DNA from 3 places in the Microbulbifer sp. TYP-18 genome. Region 1 is predicted to be linked to each of the others. Evidence: predicted binding sites of a transcription regulator. Region 1 holds the regulator's gene; each other region holds the start of a gene.
What was found. Region 1 encodes sigma-54, which starts transcription at its own class of promoters, with help from an activator protein. Its sites were predicted from a motif close to TGGCACANNNNTTGCNNT; they were not measured.

Region 1 (4,220 bases):
AAGCCGGCGCGCTTCCAGCAGCAAATGGCGCAGAGCACAGTCCCGGTCAAAGCCCGCGCCCAGCGTATCGAATACACTGTGAAAACCGCCGAGCTGCTCCTCACCGGCAGTGCCCATGTGGACCGTGACGGCAATACCCTGGCCGCCGAGCGCATTGACTACGATCTCAACAGTGAGCAGATGCAGGCCAAGGGACAATCCGACGGTGGCAGGGTTGAGATGATCTGGAAGCCGGAAACACAAAACAACGGGCAATCCACCGACGATACAGCCCAAAGCCAGTAACACCCTGCGCTGTTACCCTAGAAATTTGCGACCCGCTCCCCCTGGCACCCTGGGTGCCGCTGCAGGAGCCGGGTGGGAAGTAAGTGGAAGACACTATGCCGACGCTGAAAGCGTTACACCTCGCCAAGCAGTACAACAAAAGGAAGGTTGTACAGGACGTCTCGGTAAGCGTCAGCAGCTCCCAGGTGGTGGGACTGTTGGGCCCCAATGGCGCCGGTAAAACCACCTGCTTCTACATGATCGCAGGCCTGGTACGGGCCGATGCCGGACAGGTGATGATCGACAATCTGGATATCACCCGCCTGTCGATGCACGGCCGGGCGCGCAGGGGTATCGGCTACCTGCCGCAGGAGGCATCGGTGTTCCGCCGCCTGACGGTGCGCGACAACATTCTCGCCATCCTCGAGACACGCCGGGACCTGAGCAGGGCCGACCGCCTGCAGCAACTGCGTGAACTGATGCAGGAATTCAATATTACCCATATCGAAAAGAGCCTGGGTATGGCGCTTTCGGGTGGCGAGCGTCGCCGGGTGGAGATAGCCCGCGCGCTGGCCACGGATCCCGACTTCGTGTTGCTGGATGAACCCTTTGCCGGGGTGGACCCCATCTCCGTCAAAGACATCAAACAGATAATTCGCCATCTGCGCGATCGCGGTATCGGGGTCTTGATCACGGATCACAATGTACGCGAAACGCTGGATATCTGCGAAACCGCCTACATAGTCAGTGAGGGCCATATCATCGCCGCCGGCACTCCGGCGGAAGTACTGGCCAACCAGCAGGTCCGGGAGGTCTATCTGGGTCACGAGTTTACCATCTAGCTGGTTGTCGAAAGCCCTCCCTGGCTTCCCTCAATCTGGCGTGTCCGCAACCCCTCCACGGCAAATCAAGTAGCTCACGCTTGATTTGCCGCGGCCCGATTACATTGGGGCGCCCATATTTACCCAGCCTTTCCCTCGCCCATTCCAAGCGGCACAGTTATTGCTTGTAATTGACCAGTCAGGAGTTTAGTCTGCTTCCTCGTCTCCCTAAAGACGATTCCTCCGCCGACTCAGTGTGCGACTCCTGGTATGAAGCAGTCCCTGCAGCTAAAACTCGGTACCCAGCTGACCATGACCCCTCAGCTGCAACAGGCCATTCGCCTATTGCAGTTGTCGACGCCCGACCTGCAGCAGGAAATCCAGTCCATACTCGACAGCAACCCACTACTTGAGGCGGACCAGGAGGAGCCTTCCGAGTGGTCCGGGGAGCAGCGGGAGCCCGAGCGGGGTACCGACAGCAGCGATGAGCGCACCACCGAAGAGGGCGACTGGAGCCAGGACATCCCCAGCGAGCTGCCGGTGGACACCCGCTGGGACGATATCTATGGCGGAGGCAGCTACAGTGGGGGCTTCGACACCGGGGACGAACTCTCCACCGAGCAGGGCAATGCCACCCCCGACAATCTCCGCAGCCATCTCTTGTGGCAATTGAACCTCACCACCCTCTCGGTGGAAGACAAGCGCATCGCGGAAAATCTTATCGACTGCATCTCTCCCAGCGGGTTTCTGCTCTCCAGCGTCGAAGAACTGGGCGCAGCACTGGGCGTCGACACCGACGATGTCGTGGCGGTGCTGAAAACGGTGCAACAGCTCGACCCGGCTGGCTGCGGAGCCCGCGATCTGCGCGAGTGTCTGCTGCTGCAACTGCGCCAGTTACCGGCAGACACCCCCTGGCTGAAACAGGCCCAGACCCTGGTAGGCGAGCACCTGCAGCTTCTGGGCAAGCGGGATTTTCGCCAGCTCAGCCGCCGCACCCGCCTCAGCGAGGCCCAGTTGGGTGAAGTCGTACGGCTGATCCAAACCCTCAATCCGCACCCTGGGATCGCATTTGACAATGATCAGCCCCAGTACCTGGTGCCCGACGTGGTGGTCACCCGGAAACAGCAACGCTGGCTGGTGGAACTGAACCCGGAAGCCACGCCGCGACTGAGAATCAACGGTAACTATGCCTCCATGATCAGGCGGGCCGACAAATCCAGCGACAATAACTTTCTGCGGGACAACCTGCAGGAAGCGCGCTGGTTTCTGAAGAGTCTGCGGAGCCGCAATGAAACCCTGCTGAAGGTCGCCTCCAGTATCGTTGACAGGCAGCGCGATTTTTTTGAACTGGGGCCGGAGGCGATGAAACCCATGATCCTGGCGGATATCGCCGAAACCATCGGCATGCATGAATCGACCATCTCCCGGGTCACCGCCAACAAATATATGCTGACGCCGCGCGGCACCTTCGAACTCAAGTACTTCTTTTCCAATCAGGTCAGCACCGATTCCGGGGAAGAGGCATCCTCAACAGCCATCCGCGCCATCATCCGCAAGCTGATCGACGCCGAATCACCCCGCAAGCCATTGTCCGACAATAAAATTGCTCAGGAACTCGGCCAGAGCGGGGTCAAGGTGGCCCGCCGCACCGTGGCCAAGTACCGCGAGTCCATGGGAATCCCCTCATCCAGCGAGCGCAAGAGACTGGTCTAGGGCCTGTTCACACTACCTGAGTTGGCCCTGCTGCTACTGATTTGGTGGCCTGTAGGGCAGGAATTGCGCAATGTGGTGGACCCACATAAGCAATTTCTAACGCCGCAAGGCACGAAACCAGGGGCAGCCCTTCGGGTTGTGCCGGAAAAGGCGCCACTCTTCGTTGCTCGTCGCTCATTTGGAACAACCAAACTTCTCTCCTCGTGCCTCGATTGGCCCCTTTTCTGTCACAACAGGGCCAACTCAGGTAGTGTGAACAGGCCCTAAGAAACCCAATCGCTGAGAGATTATCGACTGGATTGTCGCCCTTGAAAACCTGTGCGATTACGCGAAATCGGTTACTTTTCAAAAGCTTGCAACGGTCTCCACCGGCGGTGGCACTGTCTCAGGACGCCCCGCCCCGCCAAGCTGCAAGACCCCCGGTTACAGCTCCGGGCCCGGGGTCACCAATTCGAGACACCAATCTGTCGCCGACAGATAAATCAACCCGGCGCATCTCCAAACCCCCGACTTTGAGTGTATCCTTCCATTTTGGCGTACTTCCTAGTAGGGTTGCCGCCCTGGCGGAGCTAGCGCCAGCAAGCAATACTCTCTTTGAGGAGAATTCCATGCAGATCAACATCAGTGGCCGCCACCTGGAACTGACCCCGGCTCTGCGCGATTACTGTCGTGAAAAACTGGAACGGCTCTCCCACCACAACGATTTGATCACCAGCGTCCAGATCACCCTGTCCATCGAGCGGGAGCTTCAGCGCTCCGAAGCGCTGATACACGTGAACGGGGCCGAAATCTTCGCCAATTCCGAAGCGGACGACATGTACGCTGCAATCGATGCACTGACCGACAAACTTGACCGGCAGTTGGTAAAACATAAAGAAAAGTTGCGCAAGCACCGCTAAGTTATGATCCTGGAAGCATTACTCTCACCCACCCTGAGTCTGTGCAAACTGCCGGGAAGCAGCAAAAAAAAGCTGCTCCTGAACATCGCCCAAGCCATCGCCGAACAGTATCCGCAACTGGACGCCGATACCGTGTTCAACCGGCTTATCGCCCGGGAGCGGCTGGGTTCCACCGGCATCGGTGAGGGAGTGGCAATTCCCCACTGCCGCCTCCCCGGTTGCGAAGGGCCCATTGGCGTTCTGTGTACTACCGACCCAGCAGTGGATTTTGACTCTGCTGACCGCCAGCCAGTCGACCTGCTGTTTGCCCTATTGGTGCCGGAAAACTCCGAGCAACAGCACCTGGAAACCCTGGCCGAGATAGCGGCACTGTTCAGCGACAGCCGGGTTAGAACCAAATTACGTCGAGCCCAGAGTGGCGACGAGCTGTACGCACTGGCAATTGACAGCGCTGCCGCCGCATAATGCACCAGTGGTGAGAATTATTGCCGCCCGGGACAGAGCTCAAACCCACCTGTCATAC
Region 2 (4,220 bases), on a different contig from region 1:
ATTTTCAAATCGCTGAACCTATAGTCTCCGATTTCTATTTTTACGTTAACACAGAAATTCCACCGAACAACAGTTTTCTATAAAAAATATATATTTTTCAACAAGTTAATCATTTGCAAGCCGAATAATAACCTACCGTATCCAGCATCTTGAAAATTGGGCTCGGGGCCAGTTGCGGCGCTGATTCATGCGCTCAGGTTTGTCCCGTTTTGGATATTTTCGTCGGCATTGTGTCCTTAAAAATTGGTGGTCCGCAGCAGACTCGAACTGCTTCCCCCCGCTTATGAGGCGGGCGCTCTTACCCGATGAGCTATCGGACCTTAACAAACAAAAACCCCCGGAGGCGAACCTGCGGGGGTTTTTACTACCAACTCCAAAAGGCTCGCAGCCTCCCGAGTTACAGAAGGCAGTTAACGCGGATTTATCTCCACACATATCAGGTGCCACCGCTGCCCGGCCGGGGCGGTGTCAACACCTGAATTTATATGCGTACGTAAATTTCTCACTAACTTCCTCCAAAAAATCGCTGCAACTATAGCGGATAAAAATCGCCAGCGCTACCATAGTTGGTCATTTCAGAACTTCCCCAATATTGACTTGCTACATAAGTTATCGGCTTAACCTGCTACAAAGATGTACCGCTGCCGGGCGAATGCCGACGCAAACCCACTCAGCCATCAGTTTTGGCTTTTGACAGCTGTTCAAACCTGAGCCCGTATTTCTCCAATAACTGACGCACCCGGTGGGAGTCGTTACTGGATTTCTTCGCAATCCGGCTCACCCCGAAGAGTTTTCTTCCGGCCTCCGCCATGGAGTTGGACGCCTGGCATACCTGGATAACACCGGCGAGCTTGATCTGGTCATAATAATCCATAGTCTCGCAGCACCCGGGACCGAGCAAACTCTCGATGCATTGCCGCAAATCCGCCGGGGACTGATCGCGCCTTCGCCACTTGTGCCGCAGCCGCTGAATCTCCTCCTCCACTACGGCGGTAGTGATGCGACCGCCGTCAGCCAGGGTGCCCATACGGACAATACTGGCATTGAGATCGCGAAAATTGGCGGGCCAGGTGGCTTCCGGCGAGCAACCAAAGCGCAGGTAAGCTGCCCGCGCCTCCTTGCTGAAGGACACAGCATAACCGGATTTTCTTGCGAAGGTCTCCAACTCAAACTCGATATTGGGCTCCAGGTCTTCGATACGTTCGCGCAGGGAGGGTAACCGGTAGGTCCATAAGTCGATACGTGCCAACAGGTCCGCACGGAATTTCCCCTCGCAACTGAGCTGGGCCAGGTCCCGGTTGGTGCCGGCAATAAGCTGAAAGTTACTTGTCACTTCCCGGTCTGCGCCAAAAGGCATAAAGCACTTGTGCTCCAGTGCACGGAGCAACATCGCCTGCTCATCCAACCCCATTTCGCCGATCTCATCGAGAAACAGTAAGCCTTTATCGGCTTCCATCAGCAAACCGGGGCGCTGGGTGGTGGCGCCGGTAAAGGCACCCTTGCGATGGCCAAACAGGGCCGACATGGCATTTTCACCCCGCAGCGTAGCGCAGTTAACCGCCACCAGACCGCCCTCCAGCTGCCCGCGCTGTTTGCGCAGCTCAAAGATTCGCCGCGCCAGCTGGGACTTGCCCGCACCGGTGGGGCCGGTGATCAGGATGGGCGCATCGGAACGGATGGACACTTGCTCCACCTGTTCGATCATGCGGTTAAAAGCCGGGTTATTGGTCTCGATTCCACCTTTCAGGTAGCTGGTGCCCTCACGGTGCTCCTTTTGGAAACGGGAGGCGATCTGGTCGTACTTGGACAAATCCAGGTCGATCACCTGGTATTGCCCAGGCAGATTACTGTTATTGCGCGCCGGCGCAGTCTGCAACAAACGCCCGGGAAAATAGCCGGCTTCCGTGAGCAGGTACAGGCAGATTTGAGCCACATGGGTGCCAGTGGTGATATGCACCAGGTATTGCTCGTATTCGGGCTCGAAGGTATAGGCGCGGGCGAAATCCAGTAAGTTGCTATAAACGCTTTCAAAATCCCAGGGGTCGCGGAAGTTCACCCGGTGGTGGACCACCTCCGTTTCCGGGGAGACCCGCGCTATATCTTCAGTAACCTGGTTTGCCAGGCCCTGAGCGTGGTTGTCGAACAGGAGTTCCAGCCGATTGATCAACAGGTCATCGTGCTGGCACATGGAAATATTGGGTCGCCACTTGTCCCAGCGCTTGTCGCCCTTACCGCGCCGGTCCTTACTGGTGCCGAGAATACTGATAGCTATTGTTTTCATGCTATCCAGAATATAAGACATCTATCAAAAAAGATATATTTATAGGACTTATCACCTGTCTACAAATTGCTCTACGTAATTTCATATGAAAAAAATATCCATAAAAAACATATAGTTATGGTCAATCAGAAAATAACTGCGCAGGTTGGCATCCTTTTCGCTATATCAGTGACAAACCAAACCTATGAACAAGCAGAGCATTATCAAAAGGAGAGACACCATGACACCCATGTCGTATGAGGTCATGCAGGCGGGTGGGGTACCCATTAAGTCCTGGACCCTGGGTGTGCCCTTCGAGGAGGAGGCGAAGGCGCAGCTGTGCAACATCTCACGCATGCCGTTTATTCACAAATGGGTGGCGGCTATGCCTGACGTGCATCTGGGCAAGGGCGCCACTATCGGCAGCGTGGTACCGACCCTGGGTGCGGTGATCCCCGCCGCGGTGGGCGTGGATATCGGCTGCGGCATGATGGCGGTCCGCACCAGTCTCAGCGCGGCACAGCTGCCGGACAACCTGGCCGGGGTGCGCAGTGCGATTGAGCGCGCCGTGCCCCACGGCCGCAGCGCGGGCCTGCGGGGAAAAAGAGGGCGGGACAAGGGCGCCTGGGCCGATGTGCCGGAAGATGTGTCAGCTGGCTGGGCACCCCTGGCGGCCCGGTTTGAAGCGCTGAAGGAGCGGCACCCGGTGTTGAAAAATACCAACAACATCAACCATCTGGGCACGCTCGGCACCGGCAATCACTTTATCGAGATGTGCCTGGATGAGCACGGCAGTGTATGGCTGATGTTGCACAGCGGTTCCCGTGGCGTAGGCAACCGTATCGGCACCTACTTTATCGAACAGGCCAAGCGGGATATGGAGCGCTGGCATATTCAGCTGCCGGACAGAGACCTGGCGTATTTCCCCGAGGGCACAGAGCACTTCGACGAGTATGTGCAGGCAGTGGAGTGGGCGCAAAACTTCGCCCGCATCAACCGCGAAGTAATGATGGCACGGGTGATTGGTGCCGTGACCCAGGCATTGGGTATGCAGTTCGACGCGCGACAGGAAGCGGTGAATTGCCACCACAACTATGTGTCCCGAGAGCACCACTACGGCAAAGACGTACTGGTGACCCGCAAGGGCGCGGTGCGGGCGCGCGCCGGTGAAATGGGCATTATTCCCGGTAGCATGGGCGCAAGATCTTTTATTGTGCGCGGGCTGGGCAACGAAGAGAGCTTTTGTAGCTGTAGTCACGGTGCCGGGCGGGTCATGTCCCGCACCAAGGCAAAAAAACTGGTGTCACTGGAAGAACACCTCGCCGCCACCGCCGATGTGGAATGCCGCAAGGACGCCGGCGTGATCGACGAGACCCCTTCAGCCTACAAGCCCATCGAGAAAGTTATGGCGGCACAGAGGGATCTGGTGGAAATCGTTTACACCCTAAAGCAGGTGGTTTGCGTCAAAGGTTAATCCACCCCCCGCCTGTTGGCACAGGGGCATAGACAGCAGGAATGGGGGAGCGGGCAGTCACTAGCAGGTTGTTGAAAAAGGCATCCTGCCTGTTTCAAAACACGAAAAGCGAAAAATGTGATTTTCACTTTTCTCCCAAAATCAACGACTTAGACGTCGCCGATTTTGCCGGAACATTCATATTCCGGTAGCAGGCGTCGAAATTCTTCGAATTTCAACAGCCTGCTAGGGTTACCGCTCCCACAACAGCGTTTGGGCGGCCTTGTTCAGTCAGCGGAACCGGCTCTGTATACCGGCCCGGCACCACTGTCACTGACAGCGGGTGTACCGATGGGATAAGTCCTCAAACATCAACTTTGTAGCTCAGTTGGGTAGAGCAATCGACTTGGATCGATCTGTCGCAGGTTCAATTCCTGCCAAAGTACCGTCGTCTCAAAAACGACTCCCTGGTAAAGGCGAGAGCCTGGGGTTCGAATCCCCACAAGC
Region 3 (4,220 bases), on a different contig from region 1:
CCTGACCGTCCACTTCCTCGATCACCTGGTCGATATTCTGGATGTTGCGGTTGGCGATGGCGCGGTCGAGAATCGCAAAATCGAAACGGTTTTCCTCCGCTTCCACCTTTTCAATCTTGGCGCGGGTGGTGGGCTTTATGGAGATAACGCCACAATATTCGGGAATCTGTGCGGTGAACTCTTCGGTGCCAATTGCCCGGGAGGTTTTGATGATGTCGGATTTGTCACTGGTGACCAGCGGTCGCAGTACCAGTGTGTCGGTGACCCTGTCGATCACCGCCAGATTCTTGAGGGTCTGGCTGGATACCTGGGCGATGGCTTCGCCGGTTACCACGGCGTCCACCTCCAGCTCCCGGGCGATGACACTGGCGGCCCGCAGCATCATGCGCTTGAGGATCACGCCCATATGGGAGTCGTCCACCCGCTCCAGAATCTCCGCCACCACCTGGTCGAAAGGTACTGTGACGAAACGCACCCGGTGGGAGGCCCCGTATTTGTTCCACAGGTAGTAGGCTACCTCCTTGACCCCCAGCTCATGCTGACGGCCCCCCAGATTGAAAAACAGGAAATGGGTGCGGATACCGCGTTTCATGGTCAGGTAGCTGGCTACGGTGGAGTCGAAGCCGCCCGATATCAGGGATAACACCGGGTCCTGAGTGCCCAGGGGAAAGCCGCCGAGCCCGGGGTGCTGCTCTTCCACCACGTTGAGCTTGTCGTGGCGAATTTCCAGCTTCACGGTGATATCCGGGTTGCGCAGCTTCACCCCGGCCGCCTCTGTGTTCACGTTGAGGCCGCCGCCCACATACTGCTCCACGTCCAGGGATTTGAAGTCGTGTTGGCCGGTGCGTTTGACACGCACGCAGAAAGTCTTGTCTTTCAGGGCCGGGCCCCACACCGAGAGGGTCTTGCGGTAGATATCCTGCAGGTCGCCCAGGGGGAACTGGCGCACGCGGGAATAGTTGGCGATGCCGGGGGTGTGGGAGAGCACAGCCTCTATACGGTCGCCCAGGTGCGCCACGGCTTCCGGGGCGATGACGTCGATCTTCTCCCAGTCCTTGCGCACCTGGATGCGGTCGTCCAGGCGCCGCAGCAAACGCTGCAGGTTGTCCTTGAGCTGGCGCGACATGCGTTTGCGCACCGGGTTGCTCTTGATGGTGATTTCGGGGAAAAACTTAACGACAAAGTGCATGGGGTCTGGCCGGATACCGCGGTTACTGGGTAAGCGTCCCATTATAAACCAGAGTGGTGGAATCGGGCGGTGCCCTCTTCTTGTGCATCCGTGGGACAAAGAGCGCCATTTTGGTGCGCTGGCCGGTGGTCGCCTGTGGACTTTGCACCTATTCTGCCCAAATCATTGCGCGCTGGTGGGTGATGGCGGGGGTGTTAGAGAGGTGTTATGTCTCCGCCCCAGCTTGGCACACTTTTTGCTCTTATCTGCACAGGGAATAGGCACACTAGAACAGTTACGGAGCCGGCGCCAGTCGAAGCGCTGTAGCGGTCGGACAAATTTTCAAAACCCGGAGGACAGTAATGTCAGCGAAAACGCTCGGTTTGATTAATGAGAATGAGGTTAAGTGGGTAGACCTGCGCTTCACGGATACCAAGGGCAAGGAGCAGCATGTTTCCATCCCCGCGACGGAAGTCAACGACGACTTCTTTGAAGAGGGTAAGATGTTCGACGGCTCCTCCATTGCTGGCTGGAAGGGTATCAACGAGTCCGACATGATCCTGCTGCCGGTTGACGAAACCGCTTTCCTGGACCCCTTCACCGATGAAAGCACAGTGATCATCCGCTGCAACATCGTGGATCCGATCACTGCGCAGGGCTATGAGCGGGACCCGCGCTCCATCGCGCTGCGGGCCGAGGAGTATCTGAAATCCACGGGTCTGGGGGACACAGTGCTGTTCGGTCCGGAGCCGGAGTTTTTCGTCTTCGACGACATTACCTGGGGTGCCGAAATGGGCGGCGCCTTCTACAAGATAAACTCCGAAGAGGCGGCTTGGTCTTCCGGTCACCACTATGCGGAGGGCAATATCGGGCACCGCCCGGGCGTCAAGGGCGGATACTTCCCGGTGCCGCCGGTTGACTCGCTGCACGACGTGCGCGCCGCCATGTGTTCCGCCATGGAGCAAATGGGTCTGCGGGTAGAGGTGCACCACCACGAGGTGGGCACCGCCGGACAGTGTGAAATCGGCGTTGCCGCCAACACCCTGACCAGGAAGGCGGACGAAGTGCAGATCCTCAAGTACGCCGTACACAACGTGGCCCATGCCTACGGCAAGACCGCCACCTTTATGCCCAAGCCCCTGGTGGGCGACAATGGCTCCGGCATGCATGTACATCAGTCCTTTAGCAAGGACGGCGTGAACCAGTTTGCCGGCGATGCCTACGCCGGCCTGTCGGAAACAGCCCTGTTCTATATCGGCGGCATTGTGAAGCATGCGCGCGCCCTCAATGCGCTGTGCAACGCCTCCACCAATTCCTACAAGCGCCTGGTACCGGGCTTCGAGGCACCGGTGATCCTGGCCTATTCCGCGCGCAACCGCTCGGCTTCGATCCGGATTCCGTTTGTATCCTCGCCAAAAGGCAAGCGTATCGAAACCCGCTTTCCGGATCCCACCGCCAACCCCTACCTGGCCTTCGCCGGGCTGCTGATGGCGGGCCTGGATGGTGTCAGGAACAAGATCCACCCGGGCGATGCGGCGGACAAGGATCTGTACGATCTGCCACCGGAGCAAGTTGCGGAGTTCCCCACGGTTGCTGCCAGCCTGGAGCAGGCGCTGGATGCCCTGGACCGGGATCGCGCTTTCCTGACCGAGGGCGGCGTGTTTACCGATGATGCCATCGACGCCTACATCGAACTGAAGCGCGAAGAGGTAGAGCGCCTGAACATGACCACCCACCCGGTGGAGTTCGATATGTACTACTCCGTTTAGGGAATCTCGGAGACTTTTCCTTAGCCCGTGCCGTCTGGCACGGGCTTTTTCTTTGCAGGTAAACTAGCAGGTTGTTGAAAAAGCGTTTTTCAACAACCTGCTAGGCTTTTTTAACCCGGCAACGCAATATTGCCGGGTTAATAAGGGGCCTTGGGATGGTCGATTACCGCACTGAGGAGTGTCTATGAAGAAGCTCTCATCTTTTCCCGCGTGGTTACTTGCGGCAGCCTGCAGTTGCGCGCTGGCCGGTGGTTCGGGCCTCGATGAGAGTGATGGCGGGGACACATCAGCTGGGGCTATTTATAAAACCGTCGGTCCCAATGGAGAGGTGGTGTTCACAGATACCCCGCCTGTGGATGGTAAATCCGAGCGGGTACAGCTGGGGCCCATCAATGTGCAGCCTATCTCCCTGCCGAAACCCATCCCCACCCGCAAGCTCTCCCCAAAGGATAAACGCGATCCGGGCGCGGCATACTCCGGCCCGGTCAATGTCACTATAGTGAGCCCCGCCAGCGGTGCCACCATCCCGCCGGGCCAGCGCTTCATTGTCCTGCAGGTGGCTATTGATCCGCCGCTGCCTCAGGGGCACCGCTTCTATGCTGTGGTGGATGGCCAGCGTTGGCGCGGCAGTTCCTCCGGCACCAGCCTGGATATCTCCGCGCTGGAGCGCGGTAGTCACAGCGTCCAGGCACTGCTCACGGACCCCTCAGGCAAGTTGCTGGCGCGCTCGCAGACGATCATGATCTACGTCAAGCGGCCCGGTGACCAGGTACCGGAGTTCGGCGCCCCTCAGGCCACCCCGGCTCCGCAGGCCCCTGCCGCACCGGGCCTGGTGCCCAAGAAGCCATCCCGCAGAGACGGTCGCTAATCGCTGCTTGGGGTCCCCGCTAGCCGTTACCGATTGCCGCCGGTCGCTGTGGCAATCAACTCCCACTACCATGCACTGTATTTTTTTTGTCCGACGCACCATAATGGTGCGTTCGGTGGCCGGGCACAGCCGCGCTGCCCCCCAACAATCCGCCGTTAGCCACTATGCGCCATTTTGGTTGGTTTCTTGCAAAGGCACTTGGGGTGGTTCGATTTAAAGTGATACTCGCGGGTGGCCATATGGGGCGGTCCGCCCGCGACCTGGAAATTCTCCTATGCTCGACGATTCCCAGCTGCGCCAGCTTTTAGACAACCTGAACTCCGCCGTAGTGGTACTGGATGGGTGTCTGCGGCTGCGCTATCTGAACGCCGCCGCCGAGGATCTGCTGGCTGCGTCCAGAGTGCGGGTCTTTGGC

Region 2: ABVT36_RS12145 (RtcB family protein) is a predicted target of sigma-54. The motif match lies at 2,428-2,445, and genes of this name have one in related genera.
Region 3: glnA (glutamate--ammonia ligase) is a predicted target of sigma-54. The motif match lies at 1,414-1,431, and genes of this name have one in related genera.

What each region holds. Positions count from the first base shown of each region.
Region 1 is NZ_JBFRBC010000001.1:215,826-220,045, reverse strand. Features, by position in the region: gene lptA (lipopolysaccharide transport periplasmic protein LptA) at 1-285, shown strand, start outside; gene lptB (LPS export ABC transporter ATP-binding protein) at 381-1,106, shown strand; gene ABVT36_RS00805 (RNA polymerase factor sigma-54) at 1,356-2,798, shown strand; gene raiA (ribosome-associated translation inhibitor RaiA) at 3,407-3,697, shown strand; gene ptsN (PTS IIA-like nitrogen regulatory protein PtsN) at 3,701-4,162, shown strand.
Region 2 is NZ_JBFRBC010000014.1:26,859-31,078, reverse strand. Features, by position in the region: tRNA gene ABVT36_RS12155 (tRNA-Met) at 245-320, opposite strand; gene rtcR (RNA repair transcriptional activator RtcR) at 671-2,281, opposite strand; gene ABVT36_RS12145 (RtcB family protein) at 2,502-3,734, shown strand.
Region 3 is NZ_JBFRBC010000005.1:136,112-140,331, forward strand. Features, by position in the region: gene thiI (tRNA uracil 4-sulfurtransferase ThiI) at 1-1,189, opposite strand, end outside; gene glnA (glutamate--ammonia ligase) at 1,531-2,937, shown strand; gene ABVT36_RS07180 (DUF4124 domain-containing protein) at 3,122-3,805, shown strand; gene glnL (nitrogen regulation protein NR(II)) at 4,080-4,220, shown strand, end outside.